3 regions of the Allorhizobium sp. GW101-3B10 genome follow, and region 3 is predicted to be linked to each of the others. Evidence: riboswitches for the same ligand, from Rfam matches in the RefSeq annotation. Region 3 holds a riboswitch; each other region holds the start of a gene.

Region 1 (10,600 bases), on a different contig from region 3:
CTGGCCCACCCGATCGCGCAGATGCGCCATGAGCACGACGTGGAGGCACGGCATCTGGCCGCACTCGAACATGTCACCGGTGGCTTCACTTTGCCGGATGGTGCTTGCAACTCGTGGCGTGCCCTCTACACCAGCGCGAAGAAGTTTTCGGAAGACCTCGTTGAGCATATGCATCTGGAGAACAACGTGCTTTTCCCTCGCTTCGCCGGCTGACGCCGACCACGTCGTTCAAAGGAGAAAAACCGTGACGAGCAACGGCGAATACAAGCCCTCCGTCGGGGGGGCTGTTACGAACCGGGATGGACAGTCTGCGTCCATCTACTGGACGTATCCCCGATTGCCGAGCGAACGACCCGGACTGTAACTGGATGTGTGACGCCTACGAATGCATGGCAGCGTGCTGCGACAATGACATTGTCGGCTATGTTATGGACCGCTTTTCTACCATAGGTGACGCGCGACACGAAGGCCGCACCAAGGGTAACCACGGGCAAGCCTCCGCGTCAGGCTGATCTGTCGAATTGCGCCGACCAATTGTGTCCGTCACATGACCTAGATCGCCATCGCCCTCCCAGTGCACCGGTCGACACCATCGGCAATGAGGGAAAGCGCTTGCCAGTTTTTGACGCAAAGGCGGCGATTCGTATCAAGGGAAATAGCCCTCTGCTGGACTAACTGACTGAAGACGCGAGAGACTGTCTCACCTCTCAAGCCGAGCCAATCGCCGATCTCGGTCCGCGTGAGCGGGAGACTCAGCGTCCCGCATGAAACTGGGTCAACACCGAATTGCAGGGCGAGATCCATAAGGACCGTGGCGATTCTTTGAACGGCCGTCTTGCCGCACAAGAGCGCGACATGCCGGTGGGAACGATCAAGGTTTTCGACGAGAGATTCGTGAATCATGCGGGCGTGCTTGCGAAGGTTGAGCACCTCGTACCGGCATTCTATGCGCACTTCGGCTAAGCTAGGCCTACTGGGATGGACGAAGATACGGCCGGGACCATAGACGTCAACGACCTGCGCAATGCCGTTGGCCGTAAGCCGGCTATGCACAATGCATCCCTCGTGGATATGATAGACTGGTCCATCGGCGCGATCAGAAGCCGTGAGGATCGTGCCGATTGGGAAGATTTCCAATGCTGTCGCGGTTTTCCGCCGATTGTCCTCGATTGGCCGGGATACCACACGGCGTTCTGGGGATACCATCGAGTTCATCGTCGAAGACCTTCAGTGACAGCAAAGCCGCATTTGTTCCCAGGAAGCTGGAAACACCAGTCGGGCGAGTGGCGCCGATCTTCAAACATAGGAAGTGGACACGACGCCCGCTTCTTTGAGCCAGCGCAAGCACTCCCGAGTTTTCGCCGGAAAAGGTCATCTGCCGCCTGATTGAAGTCGCCTTTCAGATTGTCGGTCGGGAGTGCATGCCTTACGGAACCTGTTGCAACTAACGGAACCCGGTGAAATTCCGGGACGGTCCCGCCGCTGTAACCAGATACGTGTGTGAGGAGGCATTGGCCGCCACTGTCCGCTTGCCGGATGGGAAGGTGCCTGCACCCGGTCAAGCTGGAAGTCAGAAGACGCGTTGCCACATCCTGAAACCGCCCGATGGCAAAGGGCGGGGCGATTGCTCATGCGAGCTTCGGTGTCACGTGGAGGACCCGTATGTCTGACCTAAGCAGCCTTTCGACAAGGCAACAATCCCTTGCACCCATAAAAGACCTCTCAGCCCTGCGCCGAATACTGCAGGACCTGCCGCCCGGAAACGAACACGCAGCTGGCGCGGCCGCGGCGCGAGAGGAGATATTGACCAAGCCACCGGGAAGTCTCGGCAGGCTCGAAGAGGTCGTCGCGTGGCTGGCCTGCTGGCAAGGACGCTATCCCCCGGTCATGGATGATCCGCAAGTGTGCGTATTCGCGGGCAATCACGGCGTGGCGGAAACCGGTGTGTCGGCCTATCCTCCGATAGTCACCGAGCAGATGGTGCAGAACTTCGAGCGCGGCGGAGCGGCTATCAATCAGTTGAGTGCCGAGCTGGGCGCCAAGGTGACCGTCGTGCCGCTCGATCTGGCTCGCCCCGTCAACAACTTCCTAAATGCCCCTGCCATGACCGAGGGCGAGTTCCTCGATGCATTCCAGTCCGGGATGCATGCGGTTCGACCGGGCGCCAGCGTGCTTTGCCCCGGCGAGATGGGCATCGGCAACACGACTGCTGCCTCGGCCATATGCTTCGCCCTTCTGGGCGGCGACCCGGCGAACTGGTGCGGGCGAGGATCCGGGATCTCGATCGGAACGGTAGAGCGCAAGGTCGAAGTCGTCTCTAAGGCCGTTAGACTGCATGGAAACGCCATAAGCGATGGGCTCGACGCCTTGCGCTTCCTGGGCGGACGCGAAATCGCCGCGATGGCCGGATCGATTGTCGCGGCGCGCCTGCTTGCCATACCCGTCATGCTCGATGGTTTCATCTGCTCGGCAGCCGCCCTCGCGCTTCACTGCAGCGGACCAGGAAGCCTGGCGCACTGCATGGTCGGTCACAGCTCGATGGAGCCCGGGCATCGGCGGCTTCTCGCCCATCTCGGATTGCGGCCGCTTCTCGATCTTGATTTGCGATTGGGCGAAGGAACCGGGGCAGTCTTGGCCACTCTCTTGGCAAGAGCGGCGCTGAGATGCCACCTCGGCATGGCTACATTCACCGAAGCCGGCGTGCATAACGGCATCGAGCGGTAACAGAACCCCTGCGGGACGCGAGAGCAATCGGGTAGCCGTCTCGCGTCCCCGTTTCGGATCAGCGGTGCCGAGGTTCGGGGCCAGCACTTCCGAGAACCCGAGGTGCGCTCGGCGTCATGGCTCCCCCTCCGACGATTCCTATCTGCTCTTCCCCACATACCCTTATCGGTCGATCTGCAGGGAGACCGAGGCGAAGCCGCTTGCGGGATAGACCGCACGCAATGGCTCCGTGCCCGTCAGGAGCGAAAACGGCCTGATCCTGCTCAGCAGTTCATCGATCATCACTCTCAACTGCATTCTCGCCAGGGCAGCACCCGGACAAATGTGGATGCCCGCGCCGTAAAGCAGGTTTGGCCCCTGGTCGCGCATGGGGCAATACCGGTCAGCAGCCTCGAAGGCCCGGGCGTCGCGATTGGCCGAAGTCCAGATCACCGTTATCCGTTCGCCGGCTTCGATCCGACTCCCACCGATCATCACGGGCCGCAGTGCCGTTCGCCGATTCGAAACCAACGGCCCGTGCAAGCGCAGGATTTCCTCGATTGCCGGTGAAAGGCCCGATCGGTCGAGGCGCAGCCCGGTCTGGATCTCGGGGGTCTCGGCAAGAAAATGCACGATGATGCCGACGCAGGCCGCAATCGTACCCAGTTCCCCCACCGTCCAGTTGCGCAGGATGCTGACGATTTCGCCGTGATCGAGCCGCTTGCCGTCTACCGTCTGGCGGACGAGGCTGGTGGTGATGTCGTCCGGCGCGGCGTCGCCGGCCTCTTCTCGCCATTTGAGCTGGGAGCGGATATGCCCGTCGAATTCGAGGGCGATGGCTGCCATGGCATCGGTATCGCGCGCAAGCGTGGCTTGGCGATTCTTGCGCACCCATTGAAGCAATGGCTCATGCAGCGACGCGGGCCAGCCGAGAAAACCGCACTGGATTCCGACGGCATACGGCTCGGCGAGACAGGTCATCGCTTCGAAGGAGGGGGCAGTCCCGAGCGCCTCGAGAAGATCGCCGGCGACCCGTCGACATTCAGGCTCGAAGGTTTCGACCCGTTCCCGGGTGAAATAGGGATCGATCATCCGTCGATAGACTGTATGTTGTGGAGGATCCATGCCGTTGGGCACCGATGGGTGCCGTGAAACGACATTGCTGAACGTTTCGTGATCGGTGAGCACCTGCAGAATATCGGCATGGCGGAAAAGGGACCAACCAAGATAGTCGCTGTAGGCGACCGGACAGGTTTCGCGCATGTGATCATACGCACGGATCTGGTCGATCTGGACCTCAGCGCTGCGGGGATCCCAGTCAGGGCAGCGCTCGCCCGAAGATGCGTCCACGACCGATTTCTTTCCATTTGCCGATATCATATGCTTTGGTTTCCCTTCCACGGATCAGCAGCTACAATGCGGCAGTTGAGAGCGGGGTCTTTGTCTCCACGCAAAGAACTCAAATCCCCGTTTCTGCAAAACCGACTGTCAGATTGACCGGAGAGACGGAATTGCCCAGCCAGATAAGACAGTTTGCGATCGCTGAAGTTAGAATAGGTCGAGCGAAGCCCTTTGGACCGGGAACAGCACGGTCGGCGATTGACAAACACCCGGTCACGGTTCCACTTCTGGCAACAGCACTGGGTCTAGTGGGTGACGAACAGGCGGATCTTCGCCACCACGGCGGCGCCGACAAGGCAATCCATGCCTATAGCGCGGCGCACTATCCCCAATGGGTGCGGGACCTTCCGGATGCCGCGGATCAATTCCGAACCGGCGGCTTCGGAGAAAACCTGGTGGTCGACGGCGCGACCGAGGCCGACCTATGTCTGGGAGATCGGTGGCGAGTTGGACAAGCACTGCTGGAAGTCTCCCAAGGCAGGCAGCCCTGCTGGAAGCTGAATATCCGCTTTGCGGTGCGCGACATGGCGCGTCGGGTGCAGGCAACCGGCCGCTCCGGTTGGTATTTCCGCGTGATAGAACCGGGCCAGATCAAAGCGCACGACCATGCTTCACTTGAGGAACGTTCCGCGCCCGACTGGCCTCTGACGCGGGTCAACGATTTATTCTACAAGGACAAGCTCAATCGCCCGGCCCTGGCCGCCTTCGCGGCCCTTTCCGGCCTCCCGGATAGCTGGCGCAATCTGGCAGAGCGCCGTCTGCAAAACGGTGAGGTGGAAGACTGGGGTTCCCGCCTGAATGGGCCGAAGGAAGCGATCTCCTGAACTCGAGAGACATGTTCCGAGAGGCGCATCGGTCTAGCGGTCACGGGCGAAGGAAGCTTACAGCGCAGGTGGCGCGAGTACCGTCGATGAAGCGGGGTGACGTGCGGGACCACCGTTTCCGCGGAACTGGCCCTATTGGTAACCAACACCCATCACGTAGTCCTGAAGCAATTTTTCCTCATGTTCAACGTCCTCAAGGAGAGACTGAAGCACGTCTCGCGCATTGGCCACGCCTATCGGCGCCAAGCGGTCATCCACGATCGGGACGTTCTTCAGACCACGCTTCCTGATCGCAAACCATACATCACTCAGAACGTCGTTCGATCGGCAAGACACGATCTCCGTCGACATCACCCTTGAGGCCGGCATCGAGCAACTGCATCCCGTGCAATGGCTGATGCGGTTGACAATGTCTGTCTTTGTAATGACGCCGATCGCCTTTCCGCCGTCATCGCAGACGACAACGAGATTGCAGCCAGGACTGCTCAGCAATTTTGCCGCGTCCATCAGCAATGCGTCTTCGGCCACGGTGGCGAGCCGTTCCCGCGCCACTCCAAGTATGTCCTCTACTCTCAAGACACCCTCCTTTCCGATAGCTTCCGCTTCTCCCTCAGGAAGCTCACGATATGGCCGGTTTATCCTTCCCTATCCCCGGGCGAAGCGCATCAGCAGATCGACCTGGAGGAAAAGAAGGATGAATGCAGTGTTCAGGCTCCAGGCCACGGTGAGCCACCTGACCATGGTGGCCCAGAAGGGAGACGCGTTGTCCGCGCAGCGCCAGATGGCGACGAGAATCCCCGGCGTATAGAGCGCAAAGGCAAGGATAACGGCTTGCTGAACCCAGATTTGGTCCAGGTACAGGGCAATCACATGCAGCATCGCGAGTTCGGCGCTGACGAAAACACCATAGATCCAGAAGACGGCGGCCAGGGACATCTCTCCCCGCCAGGCTCTAAGCTCGGGAACGAGATGGCGTTCAATGAAGAGTTCGCTGGCGGGTCCCAATCTCGGCATCTCTCTTGCTCAAACCTTATCTCGCCGAACCAGTGGTTCGGATGTTGTTGTCTGGCCCGGGCGACTTGATGACCATCGACCGGACCGGCGATCCGCCCCATCAGGCGTCTTACTTGTCACGCGCCCGGCTGGTATGGCCCGATCAGTAACGACCGCTAGCGGCGCGCTGTTCCGGCCTCTGTCACGACCAGATCCATCGGGATGTCATGCTTTTGCGGGTGAATTGTCGAAAGCTTCGCCGCACTATAGCTGACGCCGATGACCTTGGGCCTGGCCTGCATGGCAGCAAGCGTCCTGTCGAAGAAGCCGCCGCCATAGCCGAGCCTGTAACATCCATGATCGAAGCCAACGACCGGCGCGATCACCACATCCGGAATGCAGGATCGCTTTTCAGCCGGAAAGGGTATCCCCCAGACCCCTCGCGTCAGTGGCTGCCCGGCCTGCCACAAATGGAATTCCAAAGGCAGTCCTTTTTCCACCACGACGGGTAAAGCGGTACGGCCACCCCGTCTCATGACCTCCTGCATCAACGAACGAAGGTCAGGCTCCCCACGGAACGGCCAATAGGCGCTGACGACACGACCCTCGACATCTCCGATCTCGGCCAGGACACGGGCGGCGATCGCTTCTCCGGCTGCAGTGCGAACCTCGACGGGAACGGCAAGACGCTCCGCGATCAAGCGCTGACGCTCGCTCGTGCGCCAGCGCTTGATATTCGCCCAGGCCGTCATGTCCCGTGGATCGGCCAAGCCCGCGTAAACGGGGTCGATCTCGTGCAGAAAGCAGGCCGGTGAGGCGAAGGAGCGTGGATCATCGTCGTCGATCATTATGCGACCTCTGACAGGCTCTCTGCCGCCTGCAGGCCGACCTCGAGGCCCGCCAGAAGGTCATCGATGTGTTCCAGGCCGACCGAGAGCCGCAGGAGCCCGTCGCTGATGCCGGCGTTTGCCCGCGCCTCCGGCCCCATGTCGGCATGGGTCATGGTCGCCGGATGGGCGACCAGGCTCTCGACGCCGCCCAGAGATTCGGCCAGCGTAAAACCGCGCACCACGCCTACGAAGCGCTGCACGGCGGGGATCCCGCCGACAAGCTCGAAGCTCATCATCGCGCCGAAACCCGTCTGCTGACGGCTGGCGAGCACATGGTCCGGGTGATCGGCAAGTCCCGGATAGTGCACTCGGGCGACCGCGCGATGGCCTCGCAGCCGTTCTGCGACCGCCATGGCGTTGCGTTCCTGACCCGCCATTCGCGCAAAGAGGGTTCGAAGGCCCCGCAGCGTCAACCAGGAATCAAACGGTGACGCGATCGCACCGGTGACATTGGCCCAATGCTTGAGCTTCTTCGCCTCCTCCGGGTCGGCGGCGATGACGGCACCAGCAATCACGTCGGAATGGCCGTTGAGGAATTTCGTCGTCGAATGCAGCACATAATCGGCGCCGAGTGACAAGGGTTGCTGCAAGGCGGGAGACAGGAAGGTGTTGTCGACAGCCACCCGGGCGCCTGCATTTCTCGCGAGCGTCGACAGCGCCGCGATATCGACAACCCGCAAGAGGGGGTTGCTGGGTGTCTCGATCAGCACCAGTGCCGGGTGGTCGCGGAGTTGCTGCCCGAAGACCTCCATGTCGGACTGGTTGACCAGCGCGAGCCGGATCTGGCCAAGCTCGGCCCGTGCCTTGAGGAGCCGCATCGTTCCGCCATAGCAGTCGTGCGGAGCGACAACCAGGCTGCCGACCGGGAGACGGCCAATGAGAAGATCAAGCGCCGCCATGCCGCTCGGTGTCATCACTGCACCCGCGCCACCTTCCAGTCTGGCGATCGCCTCCGCCACGAGGTCACGGGTGGGATTGCCGACCCGGCCATAATCGTAAGCGCGGGGCGCATCGAAACCGGCAAACTCGTAGGTGCTGGAAAGGTAGAGTGGCGGCGCGACCGCGCCAAAGGCGGTATCGCTGGCAACGCCATATGCCGCAGCGACGGTTTCCGGATGGAACTCAGCCGGCGTGCGCTCGGACATTCTTGCTGCTCCTCATGTTGCAGTCTCAAAAATGGCCGGATTGATTACCCGTGACAAATGAATTCTATTGCTGTTTATGCGCAATTTTATTGCGGTTATTTTCGCTGGACGGAAAAGCTTGGACCACGCGATCGCTCGAACATTCCTGGAAGTGGTGAAAGCCGGCAGCTTCGTCGGCGCCGCGGAGGCACTCAACATTTCGCAGACGGCGGTGAGTGCGCGCATCCGCGTCCTGGAGGAACAACTGGAGCGTCCCGTATTCGTGCGCAACAAGGCCGGTGCCAGGTTAACCCCGGCCGGCGAGAAATTCCTTCCCTTCGCCTCGAGCCTGGTTCGGGTCTGGGAAACGGCTCGCAATGTCGTGGCGCTTCCGCCCGGCCGATCCGTGCTGGTGAGCCTGGGCGCAGAACTCAGCCTGTGGAGCCCCCTGCTCTCCCGGTGGCTGCTCTGGATGCACCGCGAATGCCCGGAGATTGCGGTGCGCACCACGATCGACACCGGCGAACATCTGCTGGCGCTGATGCAGGAAGGCGGGCTCGACGCCGCCGTCATCTACGGCGCCCAGCGACGGCCTGGACTGGTCGCCGAACTTCTGTTCGAAGAGCGCCTGGTGCTCGCCCGAACGCCGGGGCAAACGGGCGCCAATGAAATCATCGGGATTGACTGGGGCGCCGATTTCGCCGCGAGCCTACGCACTGCCTATCCTGAAAGCGCAAGTCCGGCGGTCTCGATCGGCTATGGCCCCCTCGCCCTCGACTACGTCCTTGCAGTCGGCGGCGCCGGATACTTCCGGGAGGGCTTCATCCGGCCTTACCTGGAGGATGGCCGCTTGCAGATCGTGCCCAACAGCCCAACCTTCGCTTACCCCGCCTATCTGGTCTTGTCCGAGAAGACGGATCCGGCCCTTGTTCTGCGCCTGCGGGAAAGCTTGCGCGCGGCCGCAGCTGGATCACGTTAGGACGGATCGGACAACAGCTCGGCAAGAACGACAGCCTGGTTGAGCTTCCGGTCTCGCGCGCCGTAGAGCAAGGTGACGGTTCTGGTTGCGCTCCGTTCTCTCAGGTCGTTGACGGCCGCGTTGCCTTTCAGCTCCAGAAGGTAGCGCTCCCTGAACTGCGCCCATCGCTCTGGCTTGTGGGCGAACCATCGGCGCAGTTCCGTCGACGGAGCGACATCCTTCATCCATTCATCCAATCTGGCCTGCTCTTTCGTACAGCCGCGCGGCCAGACGCGATCGACGAGAATGCGGTCGCCATCGTCCGCTTGGGGATCGTCATAGATACGCTTGATCCGCACAGGCATTGTCTAGCCTCCCTGGCTTACCGTGCAACCGAGGTTCGAAAGTAACCCGTCCTGCAGGCCGTAGATCCAGCCGTGAATGGACACCTCCTTGCCCGAGGCCCAGGCCGCCTGCAAAGTCGGGGTTCGGGCAAGGCGCTCCACCTGTGCGGCAACCGATGCCTCGCAGAGACGATCGAGTTCCGGCTCGCTCCAGCATTCGCGGCACTCAAACCGACTGCGCGCCAATTCACGGATTGGTTGCAGCCAATGGTCTATCAGCCCGAAGGACCGACCGCTGACCGCAGCCCGAATACCGCCGCAGCCATAGTGCCCGCACACGATGATGTGCTTCACGCCCAGCTGGTGCACCGCATATTCGACCACGGAAAGCATGTTGAGATCAGTCGGGTGAACGAGGTTGGCAACGTTGCGATGCACGAACACTTCCCCCGGCTCCAGCCCCGCGATCACATTGGCCGGCACACGGCTGTCGGAGCAGCCGATCCAAAGATATTCGGGCTCCTGCAAGGTTGCCAGGCGCTCGAAATAGTCTGCTTTTTCGGCCTTGCGCTCGCTGGACCAGGCCTTGTTCCGGGTGAAAAGCTCCTCGATCATGGCTATCTCCGCTTCCTGGGGTTCTGCAGGCCTCTCGATCAATAGTTGGCTGTTGTCAACTCAACGGTCTGTCACAGCACCGGCAATGAGCCCTCGCCGGACGCCTTCTCCCGGCAATTTGGCCCTCGGTGAGGGCCTGCGACATTTTTGCATCTTCACGCACTGCAATCGTCGGCGCAAAGTGGTATTCAGAATACCTCTTTGATAGAGGCCAGTCCCATTTGCAAGGATTCCGCATGCGAATGACGCTTCACACCGACTATGCGTTGCGAATGCTGATCTACCTGGCAACGCGACCGGACGGGGTTTGCACGGTCAGCGACGTCGCTGAGGCTTATCAGTTGCCTCGCAATCACCTTCTCAAGGTGGCCCAGACCTTGCGTGACCTCGGCTTCGTCGAAACGACCCGCGGCCGGGCGGGCGGTATCCGATTGGCGAAGTCACCAGAGGCGATTGGCGTGGGCGCACTGGTCCGCGCGACCGAGGAGGAGTTCTCGCTCGCCGAATGCATGCAGGCTCAAGGTCGGCCCTGCGCCATTTCGCCGGCCTGCCATCTCAAGGGCATGCTGCACGAGGCACTCGCTGCCTTCCTGGCGGTCCTCGACAAATACACGCTCGCCGACCTCGTGAAGAACCGCGCCGTCCTCGGCTCGTTTCTCGGGATCGGCGCTACCGCCAAGCTGGAAGAAGGGACACAACCATGGTGACAGGATTGACCCTGGCCGAGCGTCAGCTAGCGCTCGTTGTA
Region 2 (10,600 bases), 3.6 Mb from region 3:
CCATGCCGTCAGGGCGCTCGGCCCCAGCGTCTTCGAGCCGCCGCTCCGCCTGGCTTTGGCGGCGATCCGGCCGCTCGACTGGAACGTGCTGACACCAGGCACGCCGGCCCGCGACGGCCTCGACCGGGTGGCCGAGCGCCTCGGCATCACGCCCTGCGGCGTAGCCTATCCGCTCCTCTCGCGCGAGGGCCGCCAGGCCATGCTCGCCGTCCATATCGATGCCGAAGCCTGCGACTGGCACAGGTTCCGCCGGTTGCATGACCGCGACCTGCAGGCGCTCGCCATCGAGTTTCATGCCACGCTCCTCCAGGGCAGCGAGCCCGGCGTGGGCGGCGGCGGCGAGACCAAACCCCGGCTGACGCGACGCGAGCGCCAGGCCCTCTACTGGGCCGCGGCAGGAAAAAGCTACTGGGAGACCGCGGTGATCCTGGGAATCACAGAGCGCACGGTCCGCTATTTCATGTCCAATGCGCGCCGCAAGCTCAATGTCGTGTCCAACACCCAGGCGGTCGCCGAAGCCGCCTGGCGCGGCCTGCTGCCGGGGCCGGACCTGCACTGACCACCTCCGCCATTTGGGGCGCACAAGCATAATCCGCAATTGCAATTTCGCGACCTGTCGCTACCGACAGTTTCATTTCATATGTAATTTGCCATCTTTCAGTCGCCTGGACAAACAAGGGAGACTGGAATGATCAGGATCATCAATGGCGCCAATCGCAACGAATATCCCGAGGAAATCGCCGCCATGCACCGGCTGCGCAAGCGGGTTTTCCACGATCTTCTGAAATGGGACGTAACCGTCAGGGACGACTGGGAAGTGGACCACTATGACGATGCCAACCCCATCTACGTCATGTCCTATTCGCCGGAGGGCCTGCTGCGCGGCTCCCTGCGGCTGCTGCCGACACTCGGCCCCAACATGCTCGACGACACCTTCCCGATCCTGCTCGGAGGGCGGCCGGAGATCCGCAGCGCCGAGATCTGGGAATCGAGCCGCTTCTGCATCGAGCCGGAAATCTCGCAGGACCGCGCCTCGAACCAGGTGACGATTGCAGCCGCCGAACTGATGTGCGGCGTCGGCGAGATCGGTCTTGCCTCCGGGCTCAGCCACATCGTCACCGTGACGGACGTCTTCCTCGAGCGGATGTTCCGGCGCATGGGTTGCCCGGGCGAACGCATCGCCGAACCGCACAAGATCGGCTCGGTCCACGCCGTCGCCGTCGCATGGGAGGTGACGCCCGACCTGCTGGCACGGATGAAGGCGGTCGCCGAAATCGACGGACCCTTGCTGGTCGAACCTCTGTCGATCGAACAGCCCCGCGCCGCCTGACACTTCTTCCGAAAAGGCAAAGCGCCGCGATCCCGCGGCGCTTTGCGTTAACACAGATTTGTGTTCCTGTTTGGCGCTTTGTCCCTCGCAAACTAAGGTGAAAATGCCTATAGGCTCACCAGTAATCCGTACAAGGACCGACGCCGACCGGGGACGCGACTTGCACCATCGCAGACATCGATTGCTCCTGACGCTTGCCGTCGTGTTTGCCTGCCAGCCGCTTGCTGCGCAGGCGTCGGTCGTGTGCGAAAGCCTGCGGCTGCGGCTCGCATCCCAGCCGGAAGTGATTGCCGACACGAGCGAGATGCGCCGCTATGCGAGCGCCATCGCCCGGCAGAACCTGGAAATCCGCAAGGTCCGCTACGACATGCGGCGTCTGCGCTGCGACGGAGCGGTCGTCGAATACCGGGCTGACGGCACCAGCCAGTGCGGCGAGCTCTCCACCGCCTTGACCCGCATGGAAAGCAACAAGCAGATGCTCGCCGGCAAGCGCGACGCGCTGCGCCAGGAAGGCACCGGCGCCAATCAGACGCGCCAACGTCTTCTGGAGGCACTCGAGGCCAATGGCTGCAACACGGACCAGCCGGGTCCGACGGACATGCCGATGGCGCCGCCCCGAACGCTCGGCCGGCCGCTCGAAACCACGGAGCCGATGAGCGAGGCGAGCCGCGCGGGCCGATTCCAGACGTTCACCGGGCACGGCAGCCTCAGAACGCTGTGTGTGCGAACCTGCGACGGCGCCTTTTTCCCGATCTCGTCGAACACCTCGCCGCTCAATTTCCGGCGTGACGCGCAGATCTGCGAACAGATGTGTCCGGAGACCGAGACGGAGCTCTTCTACCATTCGATGCGCACCGAGGAGAGCGCCGACATGGTGTCGGCCGAGACCGGCCAGCCCTACCGGATGCTGCCGACCGCCTTCGCCTACCTGAACCGATCGCGCGGCGACAATCCGTCCTGCGGCTGCGACCTCGCCGGCTACTATCGCCGGATGCAGGGCCAGTCGGCGCAGGGCAATGCCGGCGGCAACAACAAGGCAGTCATCGAAATCGGCCGCTCGGCCGAGGCGACCGCGAAAGCCGATGGCCTGCCCGCGCGGTCCACTCCCGCAATGCCGCAGGATCGGGCCTATGACCCGCAATCTGCCGCCGTGCGCCAGGTCGGCCCCACCTTCCTGCCGTCCGCAACCAGCGACATCGATCTGCGCAATCCGGCGCTGCCGGGTCCCCAGCCGCTTCAGCAATAGCAGCGCCGCCGGCCGCAAGGACCGGCCGCCGCCTCCCCGCCAGCCGAACGCAAACGGCCGGGCGAGAGCCCGGCCCTCTGACGTTTCCCTGGAAAATCGGTTCGATCACGCGGCGTGCGGCCGCGCCGGGCGGATGCGCTGCGGTTCCCGTTGACTGCCACAAGATACGACCAAAAGCCTAGGTCGCTTCGGGCGGCCGGAGATTTCCCCAGACCTCGTCGAAGACGAGTTCATCGATCGGCAGCCTCTGCCGCCAGCCCTTCAGCGCCAGTTCCGGCTGGTCGTAGAGCCGGTCGACATAGCCGACACAGAACCAGCCGATCACTTCCACATGGGCCGGAATGCCGAGCACGGCGCGCACATCGTCCTGATGAAAGATGCTCACCCAACCTACGCCTACCCCCTCGGCCCGCGCGGCAAGCCAGAGGTTCTGCACGGCGCACACGGTCGAATAGCTGTCCATGCGGGGATTGTGGGTGCGCCCCAGCACCACGGGTCCGCCGCGGGTCGGATCGCAGGTGACGCAGATGCCGAGCGGCGCCTTGCGGATGCCTTCGAGTTTCAGCCGCATATAGGTCTCGCGCTGCTCGCCGTCGAACAGGGCCGCGGCTTCCTCATTGGCCCTGGCGAAGGCCCGCCACACCGCCTCGCGGCGCGCGGCGTCCCGTACCAGGAGAAAATTCCACGGCTGCATGAAGCCGACCGAGGGCGCGCTGTGGGCGGCGTCCAGCAGGCGCGCGATCAGGTCTTCGGGCAGAGGATCGGGCAGGAACTGGTCCCGCACGTCGCGGCGGGTCCGGATCGCCCGGTAGACGGCCTCGCGCTCTTCCACGGAAAAGGCGCCGGCCCGGACGAGATGGTCGTTCGGTTCGTCGTGCATCGTCATATCCCCAACAATGCGTCCGACCGCCTGCTGTCCTCGCAGGCTAAGCCTATCTTGCCAGGCCGGTCTTCTGACTGGGCTTCGTCTGCATCGCGCCGACCTTCCCGGCCCGAAGGGCCAGTGGCTCGAACCGCCTCCGGTTCGTTGGCGCGAGGCATCCACCTCACAGCGTTGGGCACGTGCCGGAATTCCACCGGCTTCCCGATTCTCCCGCCCCGACGAGGGCAGGCACCTGACCGGAGAATGTCTACAGCATCGCCGCCCGAAGGCAAGACGGCTTGCTCGTCTCTGCCTAAACGACCGCCGGGAAATACCGGACATAAGCGAATTCGTTGCCATCGGGCGACCAGCACGGGACGTTGATCGTGCCCTGCCCGCCGAACAGTTCGAACAATGTCTCCGGATTGCTCCCGTCCGGATCGATCAGCCGCAGCCGCACGTCGAGATCGCGCGGATGGTCGAAGACGTCCGGGTCGTAGGACAAGAGCAGGACCTTGTCGCCCTTCGGCGACGGATGCGGGAACCAGTCGCCGAATGCGCTATCGGTGACCCGCTCCGCGGCGCCACCCTCGGCCGGCACGCGCCAGATCTGCATCCGCCCCGAGCGGCTGGAATTGAAATAGATCCATCGGCCGTCCGCCGAATAATCCGGTCCGTCATTGCGCCCTTCGCCGAAGGTCAGCCGGGTCTCCTCTCCGCCATCGACGGAGATCGTGTAGATGTCGAAGACATCGTTGCGAATGCCGCAGTAGGAGAGCGTGCGGCCGTCCGGCGACCAGCCGTGCCAGTAGGACGGCAGGTTACGCGTCACCTGGCGCGGCGTGCCGCCCCCGGCCGGCAGGATGTAGATGCACGACTTGCCGTGCTCCACCTTGTCCGACACGACGAGCCATCGGCCGTCGGGCGAGATCCCATGGTCGTTGTTGCAGGCGGTGGCAAAACCGGTATCGATCTGCACCGGCGCGGCACTGCCGTCTGCCGGCAGGCGATAGAGCAATCCCTCGCCATTGATGATGAGGGATGCGCCGTCGGGGCTCCAGTTGGGCGCCTCGACCAGTCGCTCCGTCTGCCATACGACGCGCCGGGCGCCACTGCGAATATTGAAGATCTCCACGGAACTCCGCATCGCTCGCTCCCTGGAAGTTCCGGCAACCGCCTCTGTCAGCGGTCGCGGAAACGATTGGTGATCGGATAGCGCCGGTCGCGGCCGAAATTCTTGCGGGTGATCTTCACCCCCGGCGCCGACTGGCGGCGCTTGTACTCGGCGAGATAGAGCAGGTGCTCGACGCGGTGCACGGTCGCGATCTCATGGCCGCGCGCGACGATCTCGTCGACGGACATTTCCTTCTCGACCAGGCATTCGAGGATGTCGTCCAGCACCGGATAGGGCGGCAGCGAATCCTGGTCCGTCTGGTTGGGCCGAAGCTCGGCCGACGGCGCCTTGGAGAGGATGTTGGCCGGGATGACCTCGCCCGACGGGCCGAGTGCGCCCGGTGGCACATGCTTGTTGCGCCACGCGGCGAGCGCATAGACCTGCATCTTGTAGAGGTCCTTGATCGGATTGAAGCCACCGTTCATGTCGCCGTAGAGCGTCGCATAACCGACCGACATTTCCGACTTGTTGCCGGTCGTCACCACCATCGAACCGAACTTGTTGGAGATCGCCATCAGGATGGTGCCGCGGGCACGGCTCTGCAGGTTCTCTTCCGTAATGCCGCTCTCGGTGCCCTCGAACATGTCGGAAAGCGCGGAGAGGAAGCCGTCGACCGGCTCGCCTATCGGTACCGTGTCGTAGTGGCAACCGAGAGCCTTGGCACAGGCGGCAGCGTCAGTGAGCGATTCCTTCGAGGTATAGCGATAGGGCAGCATGATGGCGCGCACCCGCTCCTCGCCCAGCGCATCCACGGCGATCGCCGCGCAGATGGCCGAATCAATGCCACCCGAGAGGCCGAGCACGACGCTCTTGAAACCGTTCTTGTTCACATAGTCGCGGAAGCCCAGCACGCAGGCGCGATAGTCGGCCTCTTCCTTTTCCGGAATGCGCGACATCGGCCCCTCGCCGCAGCGCCAGCCGTCCGCGGCCCGTTTCCAGGTGGTGACCGACAGGGTGGATTCGAACTGGCTCATCTGGAAGGCCAGCGTCTTGTCGGCATTGAAGCCGAAGCTCGCGCCGTCGAACACCAGTTCGTCCTGGCCGCCCAGCTGGTTGGCGTAGATCAGCGGCAGGCCGCTCTCGATCACCTGTTTCAGCGCCACCTGGTGGCGGATGTCGACCTTCTCGCGGAAGTAGGGCGATCCGTTCGGCACCAGCAGGATCTCGGCACCGGATTCGGCCAGCGTCTCGCACACGCCGAGATCGCCCCAGATGTCTTCGCAGATCGGAATGCCGAGGCGGATACCGCGGAAATTGACCGGCCCCGGCATCTCGCCGGCGCTGAACACGCGTTTCTCGTCGAACTCGCCGTAGTTCGGCAGATCGATCTTGTCTCGCGTGGCAATCATCTTGCCGCCGTCCAGCACCGCGACCGAATTGTAGCGGCCCTTCTCATCCTCGCGCGGAAAGCCGATCACCACGCCCGGCCCGCCATCCGCGGTATCGGCGGCAAGCTGCTCCACCGCCGTGCGGCACGCCTTCAGGAAGGCCGACTTCAGCACCAGATCCTCCGGCGGATAGCCGGAAATGAAAAGCTCGGTGAGGAGCAGCAGATCGGCGCCCTGGGATGCGGCTTCGGCGCGCGCGTCCCGGGCCTTGGCAAGATTGCCGGCGACGTCGCCGACAGTCGGATCGAGCTGCGCAATGGCAATGCGGAGGGTGTCGGATCGGGTCTGAATATCGCTCATGACCCTCGTTTAGCGCGTGCCGCTCGCCTCCGCAATGTCGGCGTGCGAAAGGGGCGTGCCGCGCTGCAACAAACGGTGTTGAAAATCGCAGGAACAAGGCACCGCACGGCTTGGTTCATCTAGCGTTCATGACGACTATGTGACAGCTATGTGAAACTTCTGTTAAGCTTCTTGTCGATTGCTGGAGAGCGCGTTGGCTGAGATTATCTCCGAGCCTGGAATGTCCATTGCGGGCGCAAACGTCGCCCTTCAGGGTGAAAATGGCACACGTTCACAACAGCGCGCCCGCGCGTTCCGCGCCGCGGCAAGACTCGTCAATTCGCTGGTGCTGGCGCTTCTGACGATCATCGTCACCGAATGGCTGGCGCGCGGCACGCTGATCGACGTCTCCGACTACCTTCTGTCCACGGCCCGTCCCGGCATGGTCGCGGTGCTGGCGCTCTTCCTGCTCTTCATCGCCGCCGACGCGCTGTTCGGCCGGGCCTACCAGTCGGCGCTGATCCTCGTGCCGCTGGCGATCCTGCCGGCCTTCCTGTCGATGCAGAAGCAGCAGTACCTCTCCGATCCGCTCTATCCGAGCGACATGCTGTTCGGCCGCCAGATCGGCGAACTCGTGCCCGTGATGTTCGCCGCCCGGCCCTTCGCCGCGATCGGCCTGGTCCTTGGTGTGCTCGCCCTGCTCGCGCTGCTCGGCTATCTGCTCGTGCTCGGACGCCGCCACTTTCCGCAGCTCTCGGCGCCGTCGAAGCTTTTCCGGCTCCTCGTCTCCCTGCCCCTGATCGGCGGCTTCCTGTCGCTCATGGATCCCAACTCGTTCTCCTATGTCCGCGACCGGCTGAACATCGTGCCGATGATGTGGGACCAGCAGGAGAACTATCGCCACAACGGCTTCCTGCTCGCCTTCGCCTTCAACGTGCCGATGGCCAATGTCCAGGCGCCGGGCGGCTATGGCCCTGACGTGATCGCCGACATCGCGCCGGAGCGGCTGCCTTCGACCTTCTTCGGCGGCCGCAACGCCGACGTGATCATGGTCATGAGCGAGTCGCTGTGGGATCCGACACGCCTCAACAACGCCGCGCTCTCGCCCGATCCGATGCCGACCATGCGCGCCAATTCCTCGGGCAACCTGTTCTCGCCGGAGTTCGGCGGAATGACGGCCAATGTCGAATTCGAGGCACTGACCGGCTTCTCCAACGCCTTCCTGCCCTATGGCAGCATTCCCTATCAGCAGTATGTGCGCCGGCCCCTGCCCTCGCTCGCCACCTTCTTCGCCTCGAAGGGCTATACGACGCGCGCCTTCCACCCGTTCCAGAGCTGGTTCTGGAACCGGGCCAATGTCTACCAGTCGCTCGGCTTCCAGTCCTTCATGTCGGAAGAGAACATGCCCGTCATGGACAAGCGCGGCCTGTTCACCTCGGACGACGCACTGACGAAGGAGATCATCCGTTCGGCCGACCAGACCAAGGAACCGTTCTTCTTCTTCGCCGTCACCCTCCAGGGCCATGGACCCTACGAGAAGAACCGCTATGCGAAGAACACCATCAACGTGCAGTCTGCAGCGCTTGCGCCGGAAAACCGCGACAGCCTGGCGACCTATGCCCAGGGCGTGCGCGAAGCCGACAGCAGCCTCAAGGCACTGATGGACTGGGCCAAGAAGCGCCGCCGCGAGACGATCATCGTGCTTTTCGGCGACCACCTGCCGCCGCTCGGCAATGTCTATACCGAGACCGGCTACATGCCGGACGTCGTCGCCACCCGCAAGGCCTCCGTCGGCGTGATGAAGCGCGAGCATGAGACGCCGCTGGTGGTCTGGTCGTCGAAGCGCGGCGTGCAGAAGGACCTGGGCTCGATCAGCCCGTCGCAACTGCCCTATTACGTGGTGCGCCTCGCCGGCTACCGGCACGCCTTCTACACCGGCGTTCTCGGCCGGCTGCACGAACGCTATGCCGTCGTGGACCGGCACCAGCTGATCGAGCGCAACGACCGGCCCCACCCCGACTGGGCGACCTCCGGTGCGCCGATCGATCCGCTGATCCGCGACTACCGCTATCTCCAGCACGACCAGATGTTCGGCGAGGGCTTTGGCACGGAGCGCTTCTTCCCCGAGCAGGCGGAGCGCATGGAGGCACCGGCCAGCTGAGGCGTCGGCGGTTGCAGGACAACCGACCGCAATACCTCCGGTGACCGATCTCCGTTCCCCGCCTTGCGTCGATGACGTAAACCGGCCATTGACACAAAACGGATAAGAAATTTGTCTAGCCAGCAGCTAGGCTCCATTGCCGCGTCGTCATTCCGTTTTAGGAATGCCGGCCGGATGCAGGCCGACCCGAACATCAAAGACCTTTAGCAAAGCGTAGACCAGCCATGCGGCCACTGACCCGCGCCGAAATTGCCGGCCACCCCCTGTTCCCGACAATCGAGAAGCAGATCGCCGAACACCTGATCGGCATACACCTGCGCACGCCGCGCCTGTCGCGGCTCAAGGCCTCGCATCGCAAATGGCTGATGACCCATTCGCTGTTTGCCCTGTCCCTCCAGCGCCGGGACGACGACCCCCTGTCCGGGCTGACGGCGACCCGCTTCGTCGAGATCGTCATGAAGCTCGGCGCGGCAAGCCGCAACACGGCGACGGCCTTCCTCGCCGAACTGGTCGCCTACAAGTTCCTGCGGGACATCCCCGATGTGCCCGACCGCCGCGTGCGCGTGCTGGAAACGACCGAATCCGCCTATGGGGCGATGGCATCCTGGTTCATGGGACACATGGCCTGTCTCGACCGGCTGGACGGCGGAGTGCGCGAGCAGACCGCCGCCGCGGATCCGCGCATCTTCCGCATCGCGCAGCCCTTTGCCGCCGCCCATCTGGTCGAGGATCCCACCTGGCGCGATCCGCCCGACAGCATCGGCCACTTCCTGTGGTCGGATCTCGGTGGCATGGTTCTCCACGATCTGATCGCCCGCATTCCCGGCACCTTGGCCGATCAGGAACGCATCGATGTCGGCCCCTTGTCGCTGCCGGAACTGAGCGAGGTCTACATGATCTCCGCCACGAACCTGAAGCGCATGTTCAAGAAGGCCGAGATCGACGGTCTGCTGGGCTGGCAATTGCCGCGCCGGCGCGGTTCGCTCTGGCTGTCGCGCCCGTTCGTCAGCGACTACTTCACATGGCAGTCGGCGAAATTCGCGGCTCTCGAACAAGCGTTCCACCATGCGACCGGCGAGCTTGGCATCACCCTGCCGGCACTGCAGGCACCTCGCCCGCAGCCGGTTCTTCAGGTGGGCTTGCCGGCCTGATAGGTCGGCAGACCGTCATCGATCGCGTAGAATTCACCCTTGTCGGCACAGAATATGTGATAGCCGCCGACCAGCCCGCTCGGCTCGTCGAACGCCCCCGCCATGACCGAGACTTGGTCGCTGCCGTCGCGCTGCCAGAAAAGTGCCGAACCGCATCGGCTGCAGAAGCCCCTCTGCGCGCCCTCGCTCGACCGGTACCATCCGAGCATGCCCTCGCCCGTCAGCTGGATGTGATCGCGCGGCACGTCGGTCGCGGCGTAGTAGAGGCCGGTCTGACGCCGGCATTGCGAGCAATGACAGAACACGACCTCGCGAACCGGCCCACGCGTGCGGAAGCGGACGGCACCGCACAGGCAGGCCCCGGTTCTCAACTCGTCCATTCGATACCCCCGATCTGGCAAAACGAAACCGGGCCAGCTTGGGGAAGCCGGCCCGGTCGGTCAAATGCGCTTATCTGAAGCTTAGCTTCAACCGTTTGCGACCATCATCCGCTTTTCGTCGCGGCCGCCCTTCATCCGCTCTGCGAGCAGGAAGGCCAGTTCGAGCGCCTGGTCGGCATTGAGACGCGGGTCGCAATGGGTGTGGTAGCGATCCTGCAGGGCTTCCGCCGTGACCGCACGCGCACCGCCGGTGCATTCCGTCACGTCGTTGCCGGTCATCTCGATATGGATGCCGCCCGGATGCGTTCCTTCCGCACGATGGATCTGGAAGAAGCTCTCGACTTCCGACAGAACCCGCTCGAACGGACGGGTCTTGTAATTGTTGAGCGTGATCGTGTTGCCGTGCATCGGATCGCAGGACCACACGACCTTGCGGCCCTCGCGCTCGACCGCGCGGATGAGGCGCGGCAGGTGCTCGGCAACCTTGTCGTGACCGAAACGGCAGATCAGCGTCAGACGACCGGCCTCGTTGTTCGGGTTCAGGATGTCGATCAGGTTCAGGAGATCGTCCGCCTGCAGCGACGGACCGCACTTCAGTCCGAGCGGGTTCTTGATGCCGCGGCAGTATT
Region 3 (10,600 bases):
CGTTGCCCAGGCGACCGGCGTCTCGGTTTCGCAGCTGTCCACCTTCGAGAGGACATCACAAGGGCTTTCCTTTACGGCGCTGCATGGCGTTGCGGCGTTTCTGGGTACGACGCTTGCTTCGCTGAGCGGTCAGGAACAGGGCCAGGGCGGAGAGTCCCTTATCCGCGACGGCAAATGGCCGACCTGGCCGACCACCACCTCCGGGGTGAAGGTGCAGGTGCTGGCCGAAGGCCGCAACCAGATGGAATGCAACCGCTTCCAGCTGGCGCCCGGTGCCTCCAGCGAAGGGGCCTATCAGCACGAAGGCGAAGAGTTCATCCATGTGCTGTCGGGCAGCCTGGAGATCATTCTCGACGGGGACCGTTTCTTCGAACTGCATGCAGGCGACAGTTTCTATTTCGAGAGCCGCAGACCGCACTCCTGGCACAATAGCTTCGACGGCGAGACGGTGCTGCTGTGGATCAATACGCCCGCCACCTTCTGACGGGCTGGGCTCGATCGGCCCATCACGGTCTGTTTCCTGAAAAAGAAAAAATCGGCGACCGTTTCCGGCCGTCGATTTTCCTGTTTCTCTGATCGAAGGCAGTTACATGCCGGCCTTTTTGTCGAAGGCATAGCCGCCGCCGATAGCGACGTTGAGCGCAACGTAGTCGGCTGCCATCTGCTGGACGGCCTGGGCGAGGCTCGCCTGCGCGGTGGAGACCGAACGCTGGGCGTCGAGCACGTCGAGCAGCGAGGATGCGCCGTCCTTGTAGCTTGCCGTAGAGAGTGCCAGGGCTTCCTCGTAGGAGCGGACGGTCGCGGTCAGCGCGCTGACGGTCTGGCTGTCGCGGTTGACGGCGGCGAGCGCATTCTCGACCTCCTCGACCGCGTTGAGCACGGAAGCCTTCCAGGCGAGATATGCCTCGCGAGCCGAGGACTCGGCGATGTTGACATTGGCCTTCAGGCGGCCGCCATCGAAGATCGGCAGGGTCAGGCTCGGGCCGAACGACCAGGAGGTCAGGCTGCCGGCGAGCGACTTGGTCGAGATCCACTGGGGCGAAATCGAACCGCCGAGCGTGATCGACGGATAGAGCTGTGCCTCGGCGACACCGATCTCGGCGACGGCTGCCGCGAGTTCGCGCTCGGCCTTGCGAATATCCGGGCGGTTCCGAATGAGGTCGGCCGGTACGCCGGCATTGATGCTCCGGCGGGCGAGGGGCTGAGGCGCACCCTTCTGCAGGTCGGCGATCAGCGAAGAGGCGGGCAGGCCGAGCAGCGTGGCGATGTGATGGGCCGACTGGCGGAAGCTCGTTTCGAGGCCCGGAAGGTCGGCCAGCGTCGAGTTGACCAGACCTTCCGACTGCACGACGTCGAGACGCGAAGCCGCGCCTGCTTCGAGCTGCAGTTTGGTCAGATCCAGGGTCTCGCGCCGCGAAGCGAGGTTCTTGCGGGCGATCGCGATGCGCTCCTGATAGTAGCGCGCGTTGATATAGGAGGTCACCAGGTCGGAAAGATAGGACAGCTTGGCGACATCGGCGCTGGCATAGGCCGCATCGAGCGAGGCCGTGGCGCCTTCCTTGGCGCGGCGATACTGGCCGAAGAGGTCCAGAAGCCAGGACACGCTTACGCCGCCGCTCGCCGTGGAGGTCGTATCCGTGGTGCGGGTGCCATAGTCGCCGGTGCCCTTGGACTTCGAGACAGTTTCGTCGCCCGACACGTTCAACGAGGGAAGGCCGCCGGCGCCGGCCACGACGACATTCGCTTCCGCAGCAGTGATGCGCTCGAGCGCCTGCAGGACGTCGAGATTCTGGTTGAGGCCCTGTTCGACCAGACCATTGAGACGCTTGTCGTTGAAGGCGGTCCACCAGGCGGCCATGGCGACCTCGCCATTGCTCTTCTTTCCGCCTTCGGCGAATTTTTCCGGCAACGGGGTCTGGGGCGGCGTATGGTCCGGGCCGGTTACACAGCTGGACAGCAGCAACAATATGAGGGGGGCGGCTACGCGAATGGATACCATCGTCTTATCCTAGATTGCATTCAGGGTGTCGAACGCATCGGTCAAGGTTGTCATCACCTGTCGCCGCGCGCCCCGTGCCTCAACCGCGCCGTGATTCGCTAATCGCGGCGCAGATCATTTTTAGCTTATCAACTCATCGAATGTCATGACAGGGCCTCTTCGATTTTTGTACGGGTTGTAAGCCTGCGCACAATGACAAAGAAGGACGGCACGAAGAAAATGCCTAGCAGGGTCGCGGCCAGCATGCCGCCGAGCACGCCGATACCGATCGAGTTCTGCGCCGCCGAGCCTGCACCGGTGGCGACGGCCAAGGGGACGACGCCGAGGATGAAGGCAAGCGAGGTCATGATGATCGGCCGCAGGCGCAGGCGCGCTGCTTCCAGCGTCGCATCCATCAGACCTACGCCGCGATCCATGCGGTCTCTGGCGAATTCCACAATCAGGATGGCGTTCTTTGCGGCAAGCCCGATCGTGGTCAGCAGGCCGACCTTGAAGTAGACGTCGTTCGCCTGGCCGAAGAAATAGGCCGCTGCGAGCGCGCCGAGTACGCCGACCGGCACCGCCATGATGACCGAGAACGGGATCGACCAGCTTTCGTAGAGGGCGGCGAGGCAGAGAAAGACGATCAGCACGGCGAGGCCGTAGAGCAAGGGAGCCTGGGAGCCAGACAGACGCTCCTGATAGGAGATACCCTGCCAAGCGACGGTGTAACCACCGTCAAGGCTTGCAGTCATCCTTTCCATCTCGTCCATCGCATCACCGGAGCTGACGCCGGGACCCGCAGCGCCTTCCAATGAAATGGCGCTGATGCCGTTGAAGCGCGCCAGAGTGGGTGGTCCACCGACCCACGACACCTGGCTGAACGCCGAGAAGGGCACCATTTCGCCCGCCGTATTGCGCGCATACCAGTGACCGAGGTCGTCCGGCTGCATCCGGTACGGAGCGTCGCCTTGGACGTAGACCGGCTTCAGCTCGTTGTTGAGCGTGAAGTCGTTCACGTCGAGGCCGGCGAAGATGGTCGACAGCATGGAGTTGACCGTTGCGAGGTCGAGCCCCATGGCGCCCATCTTCTCTTGATCGAGCAGGATCTTGAGCTGGCTTTCGGCATCCGGACTGTTGGACCTGAGCGAACTGACCTTGGCATTCGCGCTGCCCTGTCCGATCAGTTGCTTCGAGGCCGCGGTCAGCGCATCGGTGCCGGTGTTGCCGCTGTCGACAAGGTACATGGAAAAGCCGCTGGAGTTGCCCAGACCCGGAATTGCCGGCGGCTGAAGCGGGAAGACCATGGCATCGCGCAGGGTAAAGAAGTAGCCCATCGCACGCTGGACAATCGCAGAGGCGGCCATTTCCGGCGCCGTGCGTTCGTCGAAGTCCTTGAGCTTGGCGAAGACCAGCGCATAATTCTGGCCCTGCCCGACGAAGCTGAAACCGGACACGGAGAAGACGTCCTGAATCGCGTCCTTTTCCTTCTCAAGGTAGTAGTCCTCGATCTTCTTGAGGACTTCCTCGGTGCGCGCCGTGGTCGCGCCGTTTGGCAGCTGGACGATCGTCATCAGCACGCCCTGGTCTTCCTGGGGCAGGAAGGAGCTTGGCAGGCGCCAGAAGATCCAGGCGCAACCGACAATCACGACCACGAACATCATCATGACGCGCAACGGACGCTTCAGAAGATAGCCGATGCTGGAGACATAACCGCCCGTCGTCCGGTCGAAGTTGCGGTTGAACCAAGCGCCCGGTCCGCGACGCTCCTTGGTGTGGTCGATCGGCTTCAGCATCGTGGCGCAGAGCGCCGGAGTGAGCACGATGGCGACGATGGCTGAGAGCAGCATGGCCGAGACGATAGTGACCGAGAACTGGCGATAGATGATCCCGGTCGAGCCTCCGAAGAAGGCCATGGGGATGAACACAGCCGTGAGAACCAGAGCGATGCCGACGATGGCGCCGGTGATTTCGCCCATCGACTTCTCGGTCGCCTCAAGTGGCGAGAGGCCTTCCTCCGACATGATGCGCTCAACGTTCTCCACCACGACGATGGCGTCGTCGACGAGCAGGCCGATGGCGAGAACCATGGCGAACATGGTGAGCGTGTTGATCGAGTAGCCGGTCACCGCCAGGATGCCGAAGGTTCCGAGCAGCACGACGGGAACCGCGATCATCGGAATGAAGGTGGCGCGCAGGTTCTGCAGGAAAATCAACAGCACGAAGAAGACAAGCACGATGGCTTCGATCAGCGTGTGGACCACCTTCTCGATCGAGAGCTGGACGAAGGGGGTGGTGTCATACGGATAGGTGATGATGACGTTTTCGGGCAGTGCCGGAGCAATCGCCGAAAGCGCAGTCTTGACGCGCTCCGCCGTATCCAGCGCGTTTGCGCCGGTTGCGAGGTTCACTGCGAAGCCGGTCGCGGGCTTGCGATTGGAGCGGGTATTCGTGGAATAGCTTTCCTGGCCGATCTCGATGCGGGCGACGTCGCTCAGTCGAACGGTCGCGCCGTCAGTCTCGACCTTCAGGATGATGGATTCGAAATCCGAAACGCTGGTGAGCTGGCTCTGGGCGGTAACGGTGACGTCGATCTGCTGCCCCTCCGCGACCGGCTGCCCGCCGATCGAGCCGACCGAAACCTGCGTGTTCTGAGCCTTGATGGCCGAGGTGACGTCGGTCGGGGTCAGTTGGAACTTGTTGAGCTTGAAGGGGTCGAGCCACACGCGCATGGCGTAGCCCGTGCCGAAGACCTCGATGCTGCCGACGCCTTCCAGGCGCTTGATCTGATCTTCGATCTTCGAGGAGAAGATGTCGCCGAGTTCCACGGGGCTGCGGTTCGAATCCGTCGATACCAGAGCACCCACGAGCAGGATGCTCGAGGTGGAGCGGGTTACCGAGATACCGGCCGACTGCACGACGTCGGGAAGCTGAGACTGAACCAACTGCAGCTTGTTCTGCACCTGCACCTGGGCAATGTCCGGCTCGATGCTGTTGCCGAATGTCAACGTTACCGACGCCTGACCTGTGCTCGAGGAGGAGGTCATATAGGTCAGGTCGTCGAGGCCGGTCATGCCGTCTTCGATGATCGATGTGACCGACTTCTCGACCGTCTCGGCGCTGGCACCGTTGTAGGTTGCGGAAATGCGCACGGTGGTCGGCGCGATCTCCGGATATTGAGAAATGGAGAGCGATGAGATCGCCAGAGCTCCACCCAGCATGATCACGATTGCGATCACCCAGGCAAAGATTGGACGGCGAATGAAAAACTTGGCCATTGGTTACCCCTTAGCGCCTGTATGCTGCTTGCTGAGCCGCAAAATCACGGCTTTGCGGCCGGGGTTGCTTCCGGCGCCTTGGGCGCCTCGACGACCAGGCCCTTTGCATCGACAGTTGCTTCCACCGGGGCTACCGGGGCGCCGTCGCCGATCCACTGAAAGCCGTCGACGATCAGCTTGTCGCCGTCGTTGATGCCTTCGGTGACCAGCCAATTGTTGCCGGAAACGACACTTTCGGAGAAGGTGCGGGTTTCCACGGTGTTCTGGGCGTTGACGAACTTGGCGGTCAGTTCACCCCGGGCGTCGCGCGTGGCGGCGCGCTGGGGAATCAGATAGCCGTTCTCCTTGCCGACAGTCACGCTGGCGCGGACATACATGCCGGGCAGAATCATGTCGTCGGGGTTGTCGAAAACGGCCCGGATCGAATAGGTGCCGGTCGTCTCGCTGACCGCCATATCCGACATGTCGAGCTTGCCCACATGTGGATATTCAATGCCGTCCTCCAGAGTCAGGTGGATGTCGGCGGTGCCGTCGCTCTTGCCTTCGTTCAACCGGCCGGCGGCGATCGATTGCTTGAGACGCAGCAGGTTGGCGCTCGATTCCGTCAGTTCGATATAGATCGGATCGAGGCGACGCAGTGTCGTCAGCGCATCGGTCTGATTGGCTGTCACGACGTTGCCGATTGAGAAATTCGAGGCGCTGGTGACGCCGTCGAACGGCGCTTCGATGCTGGTGAGGTCGAGGTTGATCTGCGCGGAGTTCAGCGACGCCTTGGCTTCCGCCACGTCGGCCTTGGCCTGGAGCAGCGTGACCTTGGCGTTTTCGAATTCGATCTGGGTGGCACCGCTGCCGACCAGACGTTCGTAGCGCGCAAGATTTGCCTCGGCGCTCGGAACGCCCGCTTCGGCCTTGGAGAGGCTGGCTTCCGCCTGCGCCACCTGGGCGCGGTAGGTATCGTCCTCAATCTTGTAAAGCAGGTCGCCTGCCTTCACCTCGCCGCCTTCCTTGAAGGCGATTTCCTTGATGATGCCGCTGACGCGCGGGCGGATCTCGGCGACCTGGAAGGCTGCGGCGCGACCCGGAAGCAGGGTGGTGAGCGGCTGTTCCCCCTTCTTCATGATGACGACACTGACCGGTGACGGAGGGCGTTCGGCACCAGCTCCGGTGGGCGCCTTGCTCTCGGTCGCTGCATCGTTACAGCCTGCGAGAGCGGCGGAGAGTGCCAAAAGGGCCGTGGTCAGCTTGAGGTGTCTTTTCATCGTCTTTTCCGGGTCATCATTGGGGCAGGGCAGTGAAGCGCTAAAGCATGACGGTCCGTCATCGAAATTGACATTTGTTAATCGGTCGACCGAACACGCACTGGGGCAATGGAACAAAATGCTTGGTATCAATTTCCAAGTGACGTATTGATACTATCGTCACTTTGCAAGGGGGCTTTGCAGTGCGGCATTGATCAGCGAGACAACATCTTCGCAGCGTGTTGCCAATATGTCAGCCTTTTCGTTCGCAATCATGACAGGGTGAAGAACGCAGGCGAGGGCCAAAAAGGCCGAATTTGCAGCCTTGCGGCTTTCCGTGACCGTGTACACGCCCTCGGCAATGCCATCTTCGACAATGGACGACAGCTCGTCCACGAGCATATCCCGATAGCGATGGCCACACTGGAGGTCGTCCTTGGCGGTCAGCAGGACCATTTCAAAAAGGTGAGGGTTACGCTCGAGGTCGCCGAGGTGGCTTTCCATCAGCTGCTTGACGAAATCCAGCAGACGCCCGGGCGCCCTTCTAGCCGTATCGAGACAGCCCAGGCGGGCGATCATGTTTTCGATATGGCGCGAGGAGATGGCATCGACCAGGCTGGTCTTCGTGTGGAAGTGCTTGAACACATTCGCCGGCGACATGCCAAGCGCCGCTGCAATGTCGGCGATCGCCACGCTTCCGTAACCGCGGGTACGGAACAGATGTTCAGCGGTGTTGAGGATGTCCTCGCGCGTTTCCTCGGCCGGCCGGCGGGTACGGCGTGCCGGTAAAGCCACGCTGCCGCCGCACACGGCCTCGGCACCGGCTGGTCTTGCCGTCTCACGCGCGATGGACACAGTATCAGCTCCCGGGGAAGTATGGGGCAAGGTTCATGCGGACGCGGTCGCGTGGAGTCTCGCAACGGTCATCCGGCACAAACTGAAGCCCGGTGATGGTCTCGTAGGCCTTTATATAGACCTTGGAGGTTTCCTCGACCAGTTCGACGGGGATTTCCGGGATCTCGTCCTTGTAGGGGTCGCAGCGCTCAGCGACCCAGGACCGGACGAAATCTTTGTCGAAGCTCGCCGGACGCTCGCCCTTCTCAAAGCTCTGTTGATAGCTGTCGGCGATCCAGTAGCGGCTGCTGTCCGGGGTGTGGATTTCGTCGGCGAGCAGGATGTTGCCGTCGGCATCGGTGCCGAACTCGTATTTGGTGTCGACCAGGATCAGGCCGCGCCGCGCTGCGATCTCCTGGCCGCGGGCGAACAGCGCCAGGGCATAGGCGGAGACCGTGTCCCACTGCTTCTGCGTCAGCAGGCCTTCCGATACGATCTGCTCGGCGCTCAGCGGCTCGTCATGGCCGCCATCGAAGGCCTTGCTCGTGGGCGTGATGATCGGCTGCGGCAGGATCTGGTTGTCGCGCAGGCCGTCCGGCACGGTGATGCCATACATGGCGCGCTCGCCCTTCTTGTAGAGCGTCAGGACCGAAGTGCCGGTGGTGCCGGCGAGATAGCCGCGCACGACGATCTCCACCGGCAGGATGTCGAGCCGCTTGCCCACCACCACGTTCGGATCGGGATAGGCGATCACGTGATTGGGGCAGATGTCCGCGGTTTGCTCGAACCAGTAGCGTGCGGTCTGGGTCAGCACCTGTCCCTTGTAGGGAATGCAGGTGAGGATCCGGTCGAACGCGCTTAGGCGGTCGGTCGAGATGATGATGCGGCTGCCGTCGGGCAGGTCGTAGTTCTCGCGCACCTTGCCGCGATAGTAGTTCGGCAGTTCGGGAAAGTGTGCTTCGGAGAGAATGCGCAACGGCGTTACCCTTTGATCAGCGGGTCGAAACGGCGGAAGTGCCAGCCGGACCGTGGTTTCCAGCCGGCCGGAATTCGAGCGCGGGCGGCTTCTGTAAGGCCGGTAGCGCAAGCCGGCCCATTTTTCAAAGAAAAAAGCGCGTGACCCGGGCCACGCGCTTCATGTCGTCATTCTTGTCGAACCGGCTCCTGCGCCATCAGGCGAAGGTCAGGCGGTTCACTTCGGTCATGCGCGAGACGAGACCGTTCGCGCGAAGACCCTTGATTAGCGATACCGCGGAGAACGTAATCACGGCTTCTGCGACGAAGACCGGCAAGTAGGCGGCGACCCAGGTTGCCCAGTCGGCGACGGCAAAGCTGTCGTTCGAGATCATCAGCCAGAAACCGACCATGGCGGAAACGCCGGCATAGTAGACGGCGTCGATGCGCAGGACCTTGCCGAGGCTGAAGCGGTCACGAAGATTCGCGTCGAACAGGCGGCGGCCGAAGCTATAGTGAGCGGCGACCATCGGAATCATCAGGGACAGTGCGTTGACGCCGAGATGCGGGATGTCGCCCGGCTCGAACAGGAAAGCCTGTAGCACGAGGCCAAGGGCAAAGCCGAGCATGGCGGGCGCAAAGCCGAACAGCATGTAGATGGTCGTGGCGCCGATCAGATGTAGTTCGGAAGGGCCGACGGGCAGGTGCCAGATCTGCATCATGGCGGAAAAGCCGACGGCGGCCAGGATTGCCTTCGGCACGACCAGCGGGTTCTTGACGATTGCCGGGAGTTGTGCGGCGACGAGGGCGAGAGCGGCTGCGTTCGCCAGGGCGATACGCGCCGGATCGATGATTCCCACTTCAATGTGCATTTTTCATTCCTTTCGTCCGCGCCCACCGCGCGGTTCTTCAAGTGGATGCCGCTTCGCGGCGCATGTGATGGCAGGTCTCCTGGCTTGCGGGTCTTGGCTCGGTCCGCCTTATCAGCCGTTTCCGGCCAATGGCATTGTGGACGTCGCTCGCCGCTTACAGTTGCGGGGGCAGCCACGGTTTCGGCCCCTGATGGGTAGTCCTCACCGTATTCCCTCTTCGTCCGCCTCTCCGCTCGGTTCGGCGGAACCATCACAATCACACTAATAGGATCACGCCGCGCCGCCTGTCCAGAAGCGCCATTCGTTTTGCCGGATGGAACGGCGGGGAGGACACGTTTCTTCGGTGAAGATGCAAGGCCAGGGCTCCTCGAGCCGTGCCCGCCACTTGGCAAACGTCATTTTGCCGCATTGTGGCGACCGCCGACGGTCGATAGGTGTGACAAATATCAAGAATGGGCCTGGGCCCGGAAGGGATGAAGCGATGATTGCGCGAATGATCTATCATGTGCCGGTGTTCGGCTGGATGCTGAAGGAGGCCGTCAGTGGCTCGACCACGGCGAAGGTCCTCTTCATCCTCAATCTGCTGCTCGTCTGGCTGCTCGCCATCCTTGCGTTCGGCTACCCCGCGATCATCATTCCGGCCTTGACGGCCGTGCCGCTGATGTTCGTCGTCCTCATCCTGATCACCAAAGGATGAAACGCCACGGGCCGGCAGGCCGGCCCGTTTCACATTCGGACGGTCGGGGCCTCCGCCGCAGGCGGCGGCGGAACCGGTTCCGAGGTCAGGCCAAGGTGTACTGCGTCTTGACGGTGGTGAAGAACTCGGCCGCATAGCGTCCCTGTTCCCGCGGACCGAAGGACGATCCCTTGCGCCCACCGAAAGGCACGTGGAAGTCGACACCGGCGGTCGGAAGATTGACCATGACCATGCCGGCCTCCGCGTTGCGACGGAAATGCGTCGCGTGCTTCAGGCTCGTCGTGGCAATGCCCGACGACAGACCGAACGGCGTGTCGTTGGCGACACTGAGGGCTTCCTCATAGTCCTTGACGCGAATGAGCGAGGCGACCGGGCCAAAGATTTCCTCACGCGAAATGCGCATCTGGTTGCTGGCCTCGGTGAATAGCGCAGGCTGCAGATAGAAGCCGGGCGTCTCGCGGTTGAGGCGTTCGCCGCCGAAGGCCAACTTGGCCCCTTCCGAACGACCGATGTCAATATAGTCGATGTCCTGCATCAACTGGCGCTCGTCGACGACCGGGCCGATATGGGTGCCCGCCTTCAGCGCATTGTCGACGTTGACGGTCTTCAGGCGATCGATCAGCGCTGCGACGAAGCGGTCGTGGATGCCCTCGGTGACGATCAGGCGCGAGGAAGCGGTGCAGCGCTGGCCGGTGGAGAAGAAGCAGGAATTGAGCGAGGCCTCTACGGCAATCGACAGGTCCGCGTCG

The links. A riboswitch is a leader RNA that binds a small molecule or an ion and turns the genes downstream of it on or off. The one in region 3 is predicted to bind cobalamin.
Region 1: another riboswitch for cobalamin. It lies ahead of cobT (nicotinate-nucleotide--dimethylbenzimidazole phosphoribosyltransferase); the one in region 3 lies ahead of AC07Y0_RS24115 (energy-coupling factor ABC transporter permease).
Region 2: another riboswitch for cobalamin. It lies ahead of bluB (5,6-dimethylbenzimidazole synthase); the one in region 3 lies ahead of AC07Y0_RS24115 (energy-coupling factor ABC transporter permease).

Annotation. Positions count from the first base shown of each region.
Region 1 is NZ_JBWKZR010000002.1:146,437-157,036, reverse strand. It holds gene ric (iron-sulfur cluster repair di-iron protein) at 1-213, shown strand, start outside; gene AC07Y0_RS24990 (helix-turn-helix domain-containing protein) at 553-804, opposite strand; gene AC07Y0_RS24985 (hypothetical protein) at 787-963, shown strand; gene AC07Y0_RS24980 (hypothetical protein) at 1,097-1,375, opposite strand; cobalamin riboswitch at 1,450-1,579, shown strand; gene cobT (nicotinate-nucleotide--dimethylbenzimidazole phosphoribosyltransferase) at 1,663-2,724, shown strand; gene AC07Y0_RS24970 (cytochrome P450) at 2,887-4,053, opposite strand; gene AC07Y0_RS24965 (MOSC domain-containing protein) at 4,227-4,928, shown strand; gene AC07Y0_RS24960 (CBS domain-containing protein) at 5,061-5,504, opposite strand; gene AC07Y0_RS24955 (hypothetical protein) at 5,574-5,864, opposite strand; gene AC07Y0_RS24950 (5-formyltetrahydrofolate cyclo-ligase) at 6,098-6,769, opposite strand; gene metB (cystathionine gamma-synthase) at 6,769-7,956, opposite strand; gene AC07Y0_RS24940 (LysR family transcriptional regulator) at 8,075-8,914, shown strand; gene AC07Y0_RS24935 (DUF488 domain-containing protein) at 8,911-9,258, opposite strand; gene AC07Y0_RS24930 (carbonic anhydrase) at 9,262-9,852, opposite strand; gene AC07Y0_RS24925 (RrF2 family transcriptional regulator) at 10,095-10,559, shown strand; gene ccoN (cytochrome-c oxidase, cbb3-type subunit I) at 10,553-10,600, shown strand, end outside.
Region 2 is NZ_JBWKZR010000001.1:1,350,191-1,360,790, reverse strand. It holds gene AC07Y0_RS06490 (helix-turn-helix transcriptional regulator) at 1-559, shown strand, start outside; gene AC07Y0_RS06485 (acyl-homoserine-lactone synthase) at 689-1,330, shown strand; gene AC07Y0_RS06480 (DUF2865 domain-containing protein) at 1,491-2,576, shown strand; gene bluB (5,6-dimethylbenzimidazole synthase) at 2,755-3,456, opposite strand; cobalamin riboswitch at 3,503-3,710, opposite strand; gene AC07Y0_RS06470 (TolB family protein) at 3,752-4,585, opposite strand; gene AC07Y0_RS06465 (NAD+ synthase) at 4,621-6,300, opposite strand; gene AC07Y0_RS06460 (LTA synthase family protein) at 6,521-8,440, shown strand; gene AC07Y0_RS06455 (hypothetical protein) at 8,665-9,591, shown strand; gene AC07Y0_RS06450 (GFA family protein) at 9,570-9,971, opposite strand; gene AC07Y0_RS06445 (class II 3-deoxy-7-phosphoheptulonate synthase) at 10,059-10,600, opposite strand, start outside.
Region 3 is NZ_JBWKZR010000001.1:4,943,688-4,954,287, forward strand. It holds gene AC07Y0_RS24085 (MerR family transcriptional regulator) at 1-484, shown strand, start outside; gene AC07Y0_RS24090 (efflux transporter outer membrane subunit) at 587-1,999, opposite strand; gene AC07Y0_RS24095 (efflux RND transporter permease subunit) at 2,143-5,256, opposite strand; gene AC07Y0_RS24100 (efflux RND transporter periplasmic adaptor subunit) at 5,301-6,515, opposite strand; gene AC07Y0_RS24105 (TetR family transcriptional regulator) at 6,675-7,289, opposite strand; gene AC07Y0_RS24110 (phosphoribosylaminoimidazolesuccinocarboxamide synthase) at 7,354-8,304, opposite strand; gene AC07Y0_RS24115 (energy-coupling factor ABC transporter permease) at 8,501-9,154, opposite strand; cobalamin riboswitch at 9,207-9,421, opposite strand; gene AC07Y0_RS24120 (hypothetical protein) at 9,636-9,851, shown strand; gene AC07Y0_RS24125 (aldehyde dehydrogenase family protein) at 9,937-10,600, opposite strand, start outside.